Regions from separate parts of the Streptomyces sp. NPDC041713 genome, predicted to be linked through region 2. Evidence: riboswitches for the same ligand, from Rfam matches in the RefSeq annotation. Region 2 holds a riboswitch; each other region holds the start of a gene.
What was found. A riboswitch is a leader RNA that binds a small molecule or an ion and turns the genes downstream of it on or off. The one in region 2 is predicted to bind cyclic di-AMP.
Positions count from the first base shown of each region.

Region 1: it holds a riboswitch for cyclic di-AMP, as region 2 does, so the genes downstream of both, ACZ6CV_RS20140 (M23 family metallopeptidase) here and ACZ6CV_RS36600 (transglycosylase SLT domain-containing protein) in region 2, are expected to answer to the same signal.
Region 3: it holds a riboswitch for cyclic di-AMP, as region 2 does, so the genes downstream of both, ACZ6CV_RS17015 (transglycosylase family protein) here and ACZ6CV_RS36600 (transglycosylase SLT domain-containing protein) in region 2, are expected to answer to the same signal.
Region 4: it holds a riboswitch for cyclic di-AMP, as region 2 does, so the genes downstream of both, ACZ6CV_RS13185 (M23 family metallopeptidase) here and ACZ6CV_RS36600 (transglycosylase SLT domain-containing protein) in region 2, are expected to answer to the same signal.

Region 1 covers NZ_JBVIZY010000006.1:151,230-154,506, forward strand. The annotation lists gene ACZ6CV_RS20130 (M16 family metallopeptidase) at 1-89, shown strand, start outside; gene ACZ6CV_RS20135 (M16 family metallopeptidase) at 86-1,471, shown strand; cyclic di-AMP (ydaO/yuaA leader) riboswitch at 1,671-1,833, shown strand; gene ACZ6CV_RS20140 (M23 family metallopeptidase) at 1,846-2,649, shown strand; gene ACZ6CV_RS20145 (GntR family transcriptional regulator) at 2,861-3,277, shown strand, end outside.
Region 2 covers NZ_JBVIZY010000024.1:5,349-8,625, reverse strand. The annotation lists gene ACZ6CV_RS36605 (SRPBCC family protein) at 1-400, opposite strand, end outside; gene ACZ6CV_RS36600 (transglycosylase SLT domain-containing protein) at 647-1,375, opposite strand; cyclic di-AMP (ydaO/yuaA leader) riboswitch at 1,378-1,540, opposite strand; gene ACZ6CV_RS36595 (SRPBCC family protein) at 2,397-2,873, shown strand; gene ACZ6CV_RS36590 (hypothetical protein) at 3,213-3,277, shown strand, end outside.
Region 3 covers NZ_JBVIZY010000005.1:120,984-124,260, reverse strand. The annotation lists gene ACZ6CV_RS17020 (LysM peptidoglycan-binding domain-containing protein) at 1-862, shown strand, start outside; cyclic di-AMP (ydaO/yuaA leader) riboswitch at 1,091-1,260, shown strand; gene ACZ6CV_RS17015 (transglycosylase family protein) at 1,265-1,978, shown strand; gene eno (phosphopyruvate hydratase) at 2,278-3,277, shown strand, end outside.
Region 4 covers NZ_JBVIZY010000003.1:776,262-779,538, reverse strand. The annotation lists gene ACZ6CV_RS13190 (aldo/keto reductase) at 1-595, opposite strand, end outside; gene ACZ6CV_RS13185 (M23 family metallopeptidase) at 764-1,843, opposite strand; cyclic di-AMP (ydaO/yuaA leader) riboswitch at 1,855-2,038, opposite strand; gene ACZ6CV_RS13180 (PP2C family protein-serine/threonine phosphatase) at 2,260-3,277, opposite strand, start outside.

The DNA of each region.
Region 1 (3,277 bases), on a different contig from region 2:
CGGACAACCGCGCGGTGCTCGTGTACGAGCCGACGACCCCGGCCGACGCGGACGAGGACGACGAGGAAGAAGAGGAGGCGGCGAAGTGACCGAGGCCGCGACCATGCAGTTCCACCCCCAGCCCCAGGCGGGCACGGCCAAGCCCTGGGCCTTCCCCGCTCCCCAGCGCGGCACCCTGCCCAACGGCCTCACCGTCCTGCGCTGCCACCGCCCCGGCCAGCAGGTGGTCGCCGTCGAGATCCACCTCGAAGCGCCCCTGGACGCCGAGCCCGAGGGCCTCGACGGCGTCGCCACGATCATGGCGAGGGCGTTCAACGAGGGCACCGACAAGCACTCCGCCGAGGAGTTCGCCGCCGAGCTCGACCGCTGCGGCGCGACCCTCGACGCGCACGCCGACCACCCGGGGGTCCGCGTCTCCCTGGAGGTCCCGGTCTCCCGGCTCCCCAAGGCGCTCGGCCTGCTCGCCGACGCGCTGCGGGCCCCGGCCTTCGCCGACAGCGAGATCGAACGGCTCGTACGCAACCGCCTGGACGAGATCCCGCACGAGGCCGCCAACCCCGCGCGGCGCGCCGCCAAGGAGCTCTCCCGGCAGCTCTTCCCGGCGACCTCGCGCATGTCGCGGCCGCGCCAGGGCACCGAGGAGACGGTCACCGCCATCGACTCGGCGGCGGTACGGGCCTTCTACGAGAAGCACGTCCGGCCCGCCACGGCCACCCTCGTCGTGGTCGGCGACCTGACCGGCACCGACCTGGACGCCGTCCTCGCGGACACCGTCGGTGCCTGGACCGGCTCCGCAGGCGAGCCACGCCCGGTGCCGCCGGTGACCGCCGACGACCGCGGCCGCGTCGTCATCGTGGACCGCCCCGGCGCGGTCCAGACGCAGCTGCTGATCGGCCGCATCGGCCCCGACCGGCACGACCGCGTCTGGCCCGCCCAGGTGCTCGGCACGTACTGCCTGGGCGGCACCCTCACCTCCCGCTTGGACCGCGTCCTGCGCGAGGAGAAGGGATACACCTACGGCGTCAGGGCGTTCGGCCAGGTGCTGCGTTCGGCGCCGGACGGCACGGGCGCCGCGATGCTCGCCATCAGCGGCTCCGTGGACACCCCGAACACCGGCCCGGCGCTCGACGACCTCTGGAAGGTGCTGCGCACCCTCGCCGCCGACGGGCTCACCGACGCCGAGCGCGACGTCGCCGTGCAGAACCTGGTGGGCGTCGCCCCGCTCAAGTACGAGATGGCGGCCTCCGTCGCGGCCACCCTCGCCGACCAGGTCGAGCAGAACCTGCCGGACGACTTCCAGGCGCAGCTGTACCGGCAGCTGGCGGCCACCGGCACCGTGGAGGCCACCGCGGCCGTCGTGAACGCCTTCCCGGAGGACCGGCTGGTGACGGTCCTCGTCGGGGACGCCGCGCAGATCGAGGAGCCCGTCAGGGCCCTCGGGATCGGTGACGTGAGTGTGGTCACCGGCTGAGTGACCGTCAGGCCGGACAAATGAGCCCCTGGTGACCGCTTCGGGCGCCAGGGTCCTCATATGTCCGGATTCATACGGAGGTTGCCCGTCTGCCCTGTGGCGTGCGCTACAAAAGTCGAGTTCTGTTTGTCGATTGAAAGTGCGCCCGCTTAGCGTCGGTCCGGCTGTTCGTCGCGCAGTACGCCGCACCCGCGGCACCGGACAGTCATCGCCGAGTCCCCGTACGGCGCGAGCCAGGGGAGCCGGGGACCCACATGTCCCCTGGGGTGAATCGGGCACCTTGCCGCGAGGCGAGGAACCCGTAGGAGACCTTCCTGCTCCGAACCCGTCAGCTAACCCGGTAGGCGAGAGGGAAGGAAAGGATCAGCCGCTTCATGGCGTTCACCCGTGCCACCGGGAAGCACCGTCGTCCGAGCCGCCTCACGCGTACCACCGCGAACGTCGCGGGCGTCGCAGCGCTCACCACCACCGGTGTCATCGGAGGCCTCGCCGGTCCGGCGCTCGCCGCCGCCGATGACGCGGCCCTCGAGCACACCGGCTTCACCCAGGCCATCTCCGTCGGCGACTCGCTCGCCGAGAACATCGACGCGCAGGCGGCCGCCCAGCGCCAGGCCGCCGACGACGCCGCTGCCGCCCAGAAGGCCGAAGAGGCCGCCAAGAAGAAGGCCGCCGAGGAGAAGCGCAAGGCCGAGGCCGAGGCCAAGGCGAAGGCCGAGAAGGAGCGCGAGGCCAAGGAGCGCGCAGCCCGCGCGGCCGAGCGCAAGCGCCTGAACAGCTACGTCTCCCCGATCTCCGGCTCGTACGTCTCCACGGGCTACCAGACCGGCGGCGCCATGTGGTCCTCCGGCAGCCACACCGGCATCGACTTCCACGCCGCGTCCGGCACCTCGGTCCACGCGGTCGGCGCCGGCACCGTCGTCGAGGCCGGCTGGGGCGGTGCCTACGGCAACAACGTGGTCATCAAGATGAACGACGGCACGTACACCCAGTACGGCCACATGTCCTCCCTCGGTGTCTCCGTCGGCCAGACGGTCACCCCGGGCCAGCAGATAGGCATCTCCGGCGCCACCGGCAACGCCAGCGGCCCGCACCTGCACTTCGAGGCCCGCACCGGCCCGGACTACGGCTCGGACATCGACCCCATCGCGTACCTGCGCGGACACGGCGTCAACGTCTGACGGACGCGAACCCCGCAGCATCGCTTCGAAAGCCCCGGCTCCTGATGAGCCGGGGCTTTCGCGTTGCCGTGTCGGCGCCTCGTCCCGCGGTGGCCAAAAGATATCCATGAATTCCCGGACGCCATCGGAAATCGCGGCACTCTGCAATAGAGTCACCGGACGAGCGTCGGGTCGACCGCCTGACGCGGGGAATTCAATGGAGGTCCGGTCAGTGGGCGGAGGTCCGGTCACGCGCATTCCGGCGCACTCGGTCAGCACGGCCATCCGGGACGACATCGTCGCCGGAGTCCACGCGCGGGGCGGCCGGCTCACCGAGGAGCTCCTCGCGCGCCGCTACGGCGTCTCGCGCGTCCCCGTGCGCGAGGCGCTGCGCACCTTGGAGGCCGAGGGTTTCGTCGTCACGCGCAGGCACGCGGGCGCGTGCGTCGCGGAACCGACGGAGCAGGAGGCCGCGGATCTCCTGGAGATGCGGACGCTGCTCGAACCGCTCGCCGCGGCACGCGCCGCACAGCGCCGCGACGACGCGCACCTGAAGGTTCTGCGCGGACTCGTCCGGCTGGGCCAGGAGCGCGCCAGGAGCGGCCTGGGGGAGGATCTGCGGCCCTTGGGCGGCTGGTTCCACGAGACG
Region 2 (3,277 bases):
CGAGCATGGCGCGGTGGCGCACCTGGATCAGGACGTCGACGGCCGCGGAGTGCAGCAGCCCGCCCGGGCCGCGCAGCGGATGCTCGTCCAGGATCACCAGCGTGTGCTCGCCCCAGGGCCGTACGTCGATGGAGATGCGCGCGGTGCCCAGCCGGCCGCTGTCGACCTCCAGCTCCAGCAGGCGGGGAGCCTCGCACCGGCGCACGATGGTGTGCCCCGACAGCTCCCACGGCCCCAGCCGCACGGTGTACTCGATACGCGATCCCGTCTGCGGCCACGCGTCGTCGACGGGCTTGGACTCGTGGGTGCCGACCACCCACTCGCCATAACGGGTGCCGTCCTCCAGGACCGCCCAGACATCGCGCGGCGGGCGTTCGATCAGTCGGTGCCGTACAGCCATGATGCGTTCCCGTCCGTCATCGTCGGTTGACCCGTGACCGACCGGGTGCCCGGCCGCCGCAGACTCACCCCTTCATCACACCAGCCATCGGCCCCACCCGCCGCCTGCCGCACCCCGACCGGGTACCCGCCCCCGCCCTCGGCGACGCCTGCGCGGGGCCGGGACATGCCCGAGCCCCGGCACGCGGGGGGTGTGCCGGGGCTCGGGGCGGGAGCGGGGGAGGGGAGAGGGTGCTCCCGGTGGCTCCTAGTAGGGGCCGTTGACGTTGTCGATCGAGCCGTACCGGTCGGCCGCGTAGTTGCAGGCGGCGGTGATGTTGGCGACCGGGTCGTAGCTGTCCGTGGAGGTGCCGGGCAGGTGGTAGGCGTCGAAGGTGGGGCCGATGACCTGCAGGAGTCCCTTGGAGGGCGTGCCGGCGACGGCGTTGGAGTCCCAGTTGTTGATGGCCATCGGGTTGCCGGAGGACTCGCGCATGACGTTGCGGTGGATGCCCTCGTAGGAGGCGGGGATGCCGTGCTGGGCCAGGATGTCGAGCGACTCCCTGATCCACCCGTCGAGGTTGTTGGCGTAGGTCTTCTTCGCCGGGGCGACGGCGGGCTGGGCGGCCGCCTTATCGCGCGCGGAGCGGTCGGCGCGCTGGGCCGGCTCGGAGCCCTTGCCCGCGAGGGTGAGCTTGACTCCGGGGCGTATGAGCTGCGGGTTGCCGCCCAGGACGCCGCGGTTGTCCTCGTAGAGCTTCTTCCAGCCGCCGCTGACGGAGTGGTCCTTGGCGATCTTGGAGAGGGAGTCGCCCGCGGCGACGACGTAGGTGCCGGGGGCCGCGGCGGGCTTGACGGCCGGAGCGGCCTGCGCCGCGCTCGCGCCGGTCGCGCCGAGCACCGGGAGGACGAGCACGGCCCCGCCCGTGCCGGCGGCGGCGATGCCCCGGTGCAGCGAGCTGGACTTGGGACGGCGGTGCTTTCCCTTTGCGGGCATGACGAATTCCTCTCCGTCGCCTGCGAGGTGAGCTGTCGGGTTCGGACGGGAGATGTCCGGTCGCACTGCATGCGACTTCACCCCGAGCCATGCCGGAATCCCGGAACGGCGCTTACCTGGGTCCCCCGCTCCTGCCGTGCGTAAGTGAGTGGGTGGGAAGGGCTTCCGGGCAGCGGCAGGATTCGGCGTTCAGCCCGGGATTGACGGTGACGTTAAGCGAGAAAGCCCGGACGGAACAAGGCAAGAATTCGAAAGACGAATACGTGGCCCCGCCCCCCGGCCCCGGGAGCGGCCCCGCACGCAAAGATCGAATAACTCAACTTTCTTTCCCCGGAACGGAAATGCGCACAACGGCGCCTCCCGGCACCACGCACCCCGACGTGACACATTTCACGGAACGAAGCACGGGAAAAGTGACTCACGACCGCACCGGTGCCGGTCATTCCACCGGATATACCTGCGATGAGTACAGAACTCCCCGTACGCCTCCAAGGCGACCAATTCACACGAAACTGGGCAACACAAAAAGGTAACTTTCCCCCCAAATCAGGCATAAGGCGTACGGTGTTGAGCCGGTCACATCCGCGCGCGCGAGTCCCGCACTCCCCGGCCCCAGGGCTGGACCAACCAACCCGGCACCCACCTCAACTCGCCCAGAGAACAGAGATAAGGGGACCGGAAGAGCCCACCTGAGCAGGCGACAGAAAGAAAAGAGACGAAGAGAATGAACGAGGTTGGAGAAGGCCGATCAAAGACAGAACGAAGAGCGCGCCGGACAATGCCGCATTCCGCGCCCGAAGGTGACGTACTGTCGGGAACAAAGCAGAGAGGCCGAACTCACCTGCACCCGGGTCGCGTTGTGACAAATTCACTCGCCTCCCGTCGACCGACGCCGGCCGATTGGCCCCGTACCGCCCGTAACAGCAAGGCGAGTTGACGAAAACCGGCCCCTGGCCAACGCGCCCCCCCAGAGCCCGCCCCTGCGGACGAAAACCTGAAGCACGCCCTGGAAGGAACAGCGATGAACAAGCCCGCCTACGTCTACACCATCTACATCGACACCACCCCCGAAAAGCTCTGGGAGGGACTGACCACCCCCGAATTCCTGAAGCAGTACCACGGCGGCTGGGCACCCTCCTCCGACTGGAAGGTCGGCTCCAAGGTGCTGTGGCCCGTCGAGGACGGCGGCGAACCCCAGGACCTCGGCCAGGTCGTCACCGAGTCACAGCCCGGCAGGCGACTCGCCTACACCTGGCACACGCTGCAGCCGATGCACCAGGAAATGTTCGGCATGAGCGACGAGGACTTCGCCGAGGCGGCCAAGGAACGCTCCAAGGTCACCTTCGACATCGAACCGGCCGAAGACCCGGCCCTGGGCATGAAACTGACCATCACCCACGACGGCTTCACCACACCCGACTCCAAGATGCTCGAAGGCGTCAGCGGCGGCTGGACCATGATGCTGTCGCACCTGAAGACCCTCCTCGAAAAGCCCTGACCCCTCAGACCCCAGGCCACCCGGCCGCCGTCCGATGACGGCGGCCGCCCCCGCGACAACGCCCAGGCCGGTAACTCCGGCTGCGGCCAAGAACTTTGCCCCCACGTGAAGGAACTCCACGCCGGTTCTTCCTCGCCTTGCAGATGCCGCCTGCTCATCGCACGCTCCTTTCCTGTCGCGTCCGAAATCCCTGCGGGCTGCACCCTTCTGCAGGGGGAGGGGTGGAGCCTCCTGGCCCACGCGTCGCCGATCTTGGTGCCGTAACTTATGCGTGGAAAGGACACACGCGGCCGCAAAGCTCTACCTCATCGCGTCGCCCAACCGATTGGAGAGCACGAGATGAGTGCAGGCGAGGGCAAGAGACATGGCTGGCGGTATGCCGCCGCAGCCGCCGGTGTGACGGT
Region 3 (3,277 bases), on a different contig from region 2:
CCAGGAGACGTGGGAGGCGCACGGCGGCCTCGAGTTCGCGCCCAGCGCCGACCAGGCCTCCAAGTCGCAGCAGATCGCCGTCGCCGAGAAGGTCCTCGACGCCAAGGGCACCGCCGCCTGGCCGAGCTGCGCCCCGATCGCCGGTCTCACCGACGGCGGCGCCGCGGCCGACGTCGACCCCGGAGCCCCGCTCCCGCAGACCCCGGACGACGCGCCCGACTCCACCGGCTCGACCGGGAGCGGCAAGGCCGACGGTTCGAAGGGCGCCGAGGACTCCGAGGACGCCAAGGGCACGGACGACGCGGCCAAGGACTCCGCGGACAAGAACAAGGGCACGGACGCGGACAAGGGCGAGAGGGCCGACCCGTCCTCGGACGCCGGCGAACCGTCCGCGGACGACGACACGCCCGGTTCGGCCGACGACGCGCGAGACAAGAATCACGACGAGTCCGGCGAAAAGGACGGCAAGGGCGGTAAGGACGGCAAGGTCGACGCGGGTGACGCGGACGCCGACGGCAAGTCCGGGTCGCAGGACCCCGCTTCGCCCGGCTCCGAGGGGTCGACCGCGCCCGCCGAGGGCTCGGACGGCGCCTCGGCGGGACGCCACCGCGGTGGCGTCGACGAGAGCGAGCGGGCCGGCGGCGACCGTCCGGGACGGCACGCCTCGCGCGGCGCCGACCGCGACGGCGGCATCGCCGACGGGTCGTACACGGTGCGCTCCGGGGACAACCTCTCGCTCATCGCCGACGACCTCGACGTGGCGGGCGGTTGGCACGAGCTCTACGCCGAGAACAAGAAGACCGTCGGCGCCGACCCGGACCTCATCCTCCCCGGTCAGAGCCTCGATCTGGGCGAAAAGTAACGGTAGTTGACGAAGAGTCGGGCGGGGCCTTCGCGTCGTATGTCCGCTTTGGCGCGAGTGAGACATGGGTCTCAGAAGCCCTGATCGTCTTTGAAATTGTGTGGAAGACGTGATTACCGTCGTCACCGCTCGCCACTGGTGGGCCCCGCCGGTCGGTACGCCGAATCCTGCCAACGGCCGGACGGGAACAGTCGTCGCTCAAGAGCGCCGTGGGCAGGAGCGGGGGACCCAAGGTTTGTGCCGGGTCCGTCCGTTGAGGGGTGGGGCAGCCGAGAGGCTGAGCGCCGCGAGACGGACGGGAACGGCTAGGGGTGAAGTCGCGCTCAAGGAGTGCGACCGGGCAACCACATCGGCCCGAACCCGACAGCTCACCTCGCAGGCGTCGGTGTAGGGGATCAACTCATGCTGCTTTCCAGCAAGGGCAAGCACCGTCGTCCGTCCAAGGCCACGCGCGTCGCCACCCTCGTCGGTGTGACCGGCGCGGCCGTCGCCGCTCCGCTGATGGCGGCCGGCTCGGCCTCCGCCGCCACCGCCTCCGAGTGGGACGCCGTCGCCCAGTGCGAGTCCGGTGGCAACTGGTCCATCAACACCGGCAACGGTTTCCAGGGCGGTCTGCAGTTCTCGCCGTCCACCTGGGCCGCGTACGGCGGCACCAAGTACGCGCCGTCCGCCGACAAGGCCTCCAAGGCCCAGCAGATCGAGATCGGCGAGAAGGTCCTCGCGGGCCAGGGCAAGGGTGCCTGGCCGTCCTGCGGCGTCGGCCTCTCGGGCGCCTCCCCCAGCAGCGGCGGCGGCCAGCAGGAGCAGGCCCCGCAGCAGCAGGAGAAGCCGCAGCCGCAGCAGACGCGGCAGCAGGCCGCTCCGGAGCAGAAGCAGGCCGCGCCCAAGCCGCAGCCCACGCCGCAGACCGAGTCCAAGAAGACCGTCGAGACCCCGACCGGCAAGACGGTCAAGAAGGGTGACGGCGAGTACAAGGTCGAGACCGGCGACACCCTCTCCAAGATCGCCCAGTCGCACCACGTCAAGGGTGGCTGGCAGAAGGTCTACAAGCTCAACGGCGACATCATCGACGACGCCGACTTCATCTACCCGGGCCAGCAGCTGCACCTGAGCTGACCCTCCCGGACCCCACCCGGCCGTGCCTCGGCGGACGCACGGCCACCCCGTCCCCACGGGCTCCCCGCCCCGGTGCGCGTATCCCCCGTACGCACCGGGGCGGGGCCATGTCCGCCCCCGCCGTGTTCGCTACCAGCGAGTAAAACGCGGTCTTCCGTCCTGTTTCCCGGGGATTTCGCCTCTTGTCCGTCCCACGGGACGGGCGGTCGGCTGGCTGAAGCCCCGGAGCCGGTTAGGCTCAGGAGACGCAGGGCCGAAGCGGCTCGCGTAAACGCGTCACATCCCAGAAGGAGATGCTCGTGCCGTCCATCGACGTCGTCGTAGCCCGGGAAATCCTGGACTCCCGAGGCAACCCCACGGTCGAGGTCGAGGTCGGCCTCGACGACGGCAGCACCGGTCGTGCCGCCGTTCCGTCCGGTGCCTCCACCGGTGCCTTCGAGGCCATCGAACTCCGTGACGGTGACCCCAACCGTTACCAGGGCAAGGGTGTCGAGAAGGCCGTCCTCGCCGTCATCGAGCAGATCGGCCCGGAGCTCGTCGGCTACGACGCCACCGAGCAGCGCCTGATCGACCAGGCCATGTTCGACCTGGACGCCACCGACAACAAGGGCTCGCTCGGCGCCAACGCCATCCTCGGCGTCTCGCTCGCCGTCGCGCACGCCGCCTCCGAGGCCAGCGACCTGCCGCTGTTCCGCTACCTCGGCGGTCCGAACGCGCACCTGCTGCCCGTCCCGATGATGAACATCCTGAACGGCGGGTCGCACGCCGACTCCAACGTCGACATCCAGGAGTTCATGATCGCGCCGATCGGCGCCGAGTCGTTCTCCGAGGCGCTGCGCTGGGGCACCGAGGTCTACCACACCCTCAAGAAGGTGCTGAAGGAGAAGGGCCTGTCCACCGGCCTCGGCGACGAGGGCGGCTTCGCCCCGAACCTGGACTCCAACCGCGCCGCGCTCGACCTCATCCTGGAGGCCATCAAGCAGGCCGGTTACGTCCCGGGCGAGCAGGTCGCGCTGGCGCTCGACGTCGCCGCCTCCGAGTTCTACAAGGACGGCTCCTACGAGTTCGAGGGCAAGTCCCGCTCGGCCGCCGAGATGACCGAGTACTACGCGGAGCTCGTCGCCTCGTACCCGCTGGTCTCCATCGAGGACCCGCTGTTCGAGGACGACTGGGCCGGCTGGAACACCATCACCGAGCAGCTCGGCGACAAGGTGCAGCTCGTCGGCGACGACCTGTTCGTCACCAACCCCGAGCGCCTGGCCCGCGGCATCGAGGAGAACTCGGCCAACGCCCTGCTCG
Region 4 (3,277 bases), on a different contig from region 2:
CCTCCTGGAGCGGGCCCTCGTAGGTGTCGCGGGAGACGAGGTTGTAGTGCGGCTGCAGCGCGACGTAGCGCGCGAGCCCCTCGCGGTCGGAGAGGTCGAGGGATTCCTGGAGCCGCTCGGGGGTGATGTTGGAGGCGGCGATGGCGCGCACCTTGCCGTCCCGCACCAGCCCGTCGAGCGTCCCGATGATCTCCTCCACCGGGACCGAAGGGTCGTCGTAGTGCGTGTAGTAGAGGTCGATGTAGTCGGTGCCGAGGCGGCGCAGCGACGCGTCGATGCCGCCCTTGATGGTGGCCGGGGAGAGGCCCTTGAACTCGGGGTGGGCGCCGACCTTCGTGGCGATGACGACGTCGGAGCGGTTGCCGCGTTCGGCCAGCCACTCGCCGACGAGGGTCTCGGACTCACCGCCCTGGTTGCCGTCCACCCAGGCCGAGTAGACGTCGGCGGTGTCGATGAAGTTGCCGCCCGCGGCGGTGTAGGCGTCGAGGACGGCGAAGGAGGCGGCCCGGTCGGCGGTCCAGCCGAAGACGTTGCCGCCCAGGGAGAGCGGGAAGACCTCGAGGTCGGAGGAGCCGAGCGTACGCAGATAAGTCATGCGTTCCTCAACAAGCACACCGGAAACGGAATTCCGTGCACGCACCACCGGACCGACCGGCGGCCCTGGCGTCGGGGGGATGTCGCCAGGACCGCCGGAGTACGGAGACCCGGACCGCGGAGACCCGGACCGCAGGGGCGCGGACCTCAGGGATACCTCAGGGATACCTCAGGGATTCAGGCCCTTGCCCTGCAGCCAGCCGAGCGGGTCGATCCCGGTGCCGTCGGGCGTGTGGACCTCCATGTGGAGGTGCGGCCCGGTGACGTTGCCGGTCGCGCCGACGCGGCCGATGACCTCGCCGGTGGTGACCTTCTGGCCCGCGCTGACATTGAGCGAGGACTGGTGGCAGTACCAGACCTCCGTGCCGTCCTCGAGTTCGAGCACGGTGCGGTAGCCGTACGCGCCCGCCCAGCCGGCCTCCTTGACGGTGCCGGTGTGCACGGCCTTGAGCGGCGTGCCCGTCGGCGCGGCGAAGTCGAGGCCGGTGTGGTGGCCGGAGGACCACATGGCGCCGGCGTCGCCGAAGTGCGAGGTGAGGGTGTACGAGGAGGTCGGGATGGCGTAGCTCTTGGCGAGCTTGGCCAGGCGCGCGGCCTCGGCCTTGGCCTTGCGGGCCTCCTCCGCCTTCTGCTTCTTGGCGGCGGCCTCGGCGTCGGCCTTCTTCTCGGCGGCCTTCTGCTGGGCGGCGGCCTCTTCGGCGGCCTTCTTGACGGCGGCGTCCTCGGCGGCGGTCCGTACGGCGGCGTCCGCCTGGTGCTGCTGGTTCTCGGCCTGCTGCATGATGCGGGTGCGCAGTGCCTCGCCCGCGTCGGTGGTGCCCTGCTCGGCGTCGACGGAGCTGACGCCGGCGGCGGTGAGCGGGGCGGACGCGGCGACGGTCGTCGTGGCGTCGGAGGAGTCGTCGGCCAGCAAGGAGCCCACGCCCGGCAGGGACTTGGCCTCGGGCAGCGAGTCGGCGACGGCGTCCACGCCCGGCAGGTCGGGCATCGATATGGAGACCGGCGGCTTGCCTTCCTGCGCGGTGGCGATGCCGCCCGCGCCGACGGCGGCGATGACGCCCACGCCGAGGACGGTGGAGCTGCGGGCGAGCCCGCCGCCGCCCTTCTTGTGCACACGGTGCCTGCCGCGGACGGGCCGGACGGAATCCTCGGTGGGGTTCCACTCCTCGAAGGAGTCCTCGTCGTACCCGCCGAAGTCGTCGTCATTCGGTATGTACACGGCTTGGGGGGCAGGCCGGTTGGACGCCACTGGGGCGCACTCCTTTCCTTCCTTCTCGCCTACCGGGTTAGCTGACGGGTTCGGAGCAGGAAGGTCTCCTACGGGCAGCTGCCGACGTGTGCGCGCATGACTGGTTCGAGGCATGCGTGCAGGCGCGGCAGAGGTCCGATTCACCCCAAGTTAGTGGTTCCCCGGCTCCCTTGCGGGATTAGGCGCGTGCGCGCGGAGCCGCCTCTAGTGACGGCTGGGACGACCGCGCTGCGTTATCGAACGTTAATAGACAGCGGGTCGGTATTCCAAGCTGTTCCGGTTGATCGTTAACGCCGATCGGCTGTACGTACCGGGACACGCGGGGGCGGAACGGGGCGAGTTGGCCCCGCCTTGGTCCACACCGGAATTTCACATTCCCTTGACAGTACGTCAGTTGTTATGCGGAGCGGTGCACTTCAGTCACCGGTGGTGACGTCGGGATCCCCGGCGACCGGCCGGCGCACCGCGAGCAACGCCATGTCGTCCGTCATCCGGCCCCCGGTGTGCCGCCGCACCTCCTCCGCGAGCGCGGCGAGCAGCGCCCGCGGGCCCCCGCGCCCGGGGAAGATCCGCCCGCCGAGCCGGGTCGCGGGATCGTAGAACTCCCCCGCCGCGTCCCGCGCCTCCGACAGGCCGTCCGTGTAGAAGAGCAGCGTCGCGCCGGGCGGGAACTCGGTCTCGTCGGCCCGGTCCGGCCAGATGCCGAGATCGCCCATGCCGAGCGGCAGCGCGGGCTCGCTCGCCGACATGACGCACAGCCGCCCGTCGCCGCGCAGCAGCAGCGGGGACGGGTGCCCCCGGTTGATCAGCCGTACCCGGCCGTCGGCGTGCCGGAACTCGGCGAGGACGGCGGTGGTGAAGCCCTCGAACGCGTCGAGGCCGTCGCGCCGGGTGCCCTCGCGGGCCAGCGCCCGCTCCAGGCGCTGCGCCACGGCCTCCAGGGTGGCCTCCTGCTCGGCGGCCTCCCGGAAGGCGCCGATGACGACGGCGACCGCGGCGACCGCGCCCATGCCCTTGCCTCGTACGTCGCCGACGATGAGCCGGACCCCGTGCGGGGTGTCCTGCACGGCGTACAGATCCCCCCCGATGAAGGCGTCTGCCTGCGCGGCCTCGTACCGCGCGGCGATGTCGAGCCCGCCGATCCGCGGGTCCGGCTCGGGCAGCACGGCGCGCTGGGTCGTCTCGGCGATGGAACGTGCGTTGGCGAGCCGGTCGTTGCCGCGGCGCACGACGCGGTTGATGACGATCGCGAGGGCCGCGACGGTGACCACGGTGAGCACCTCGGTGACGGCCTCCACGTGGCTGCTGCTCACGTTCCCGACGTGCAGGACGAGGACGGCGGCGGTGGCGGCGGCGCCGGTCAGGACGGTGCTCAGGAGCGAGTAGAAGGGGGCGGCGATCAGCGGGGCGGCCGTGAAGAGGGGCGCGGCGGTG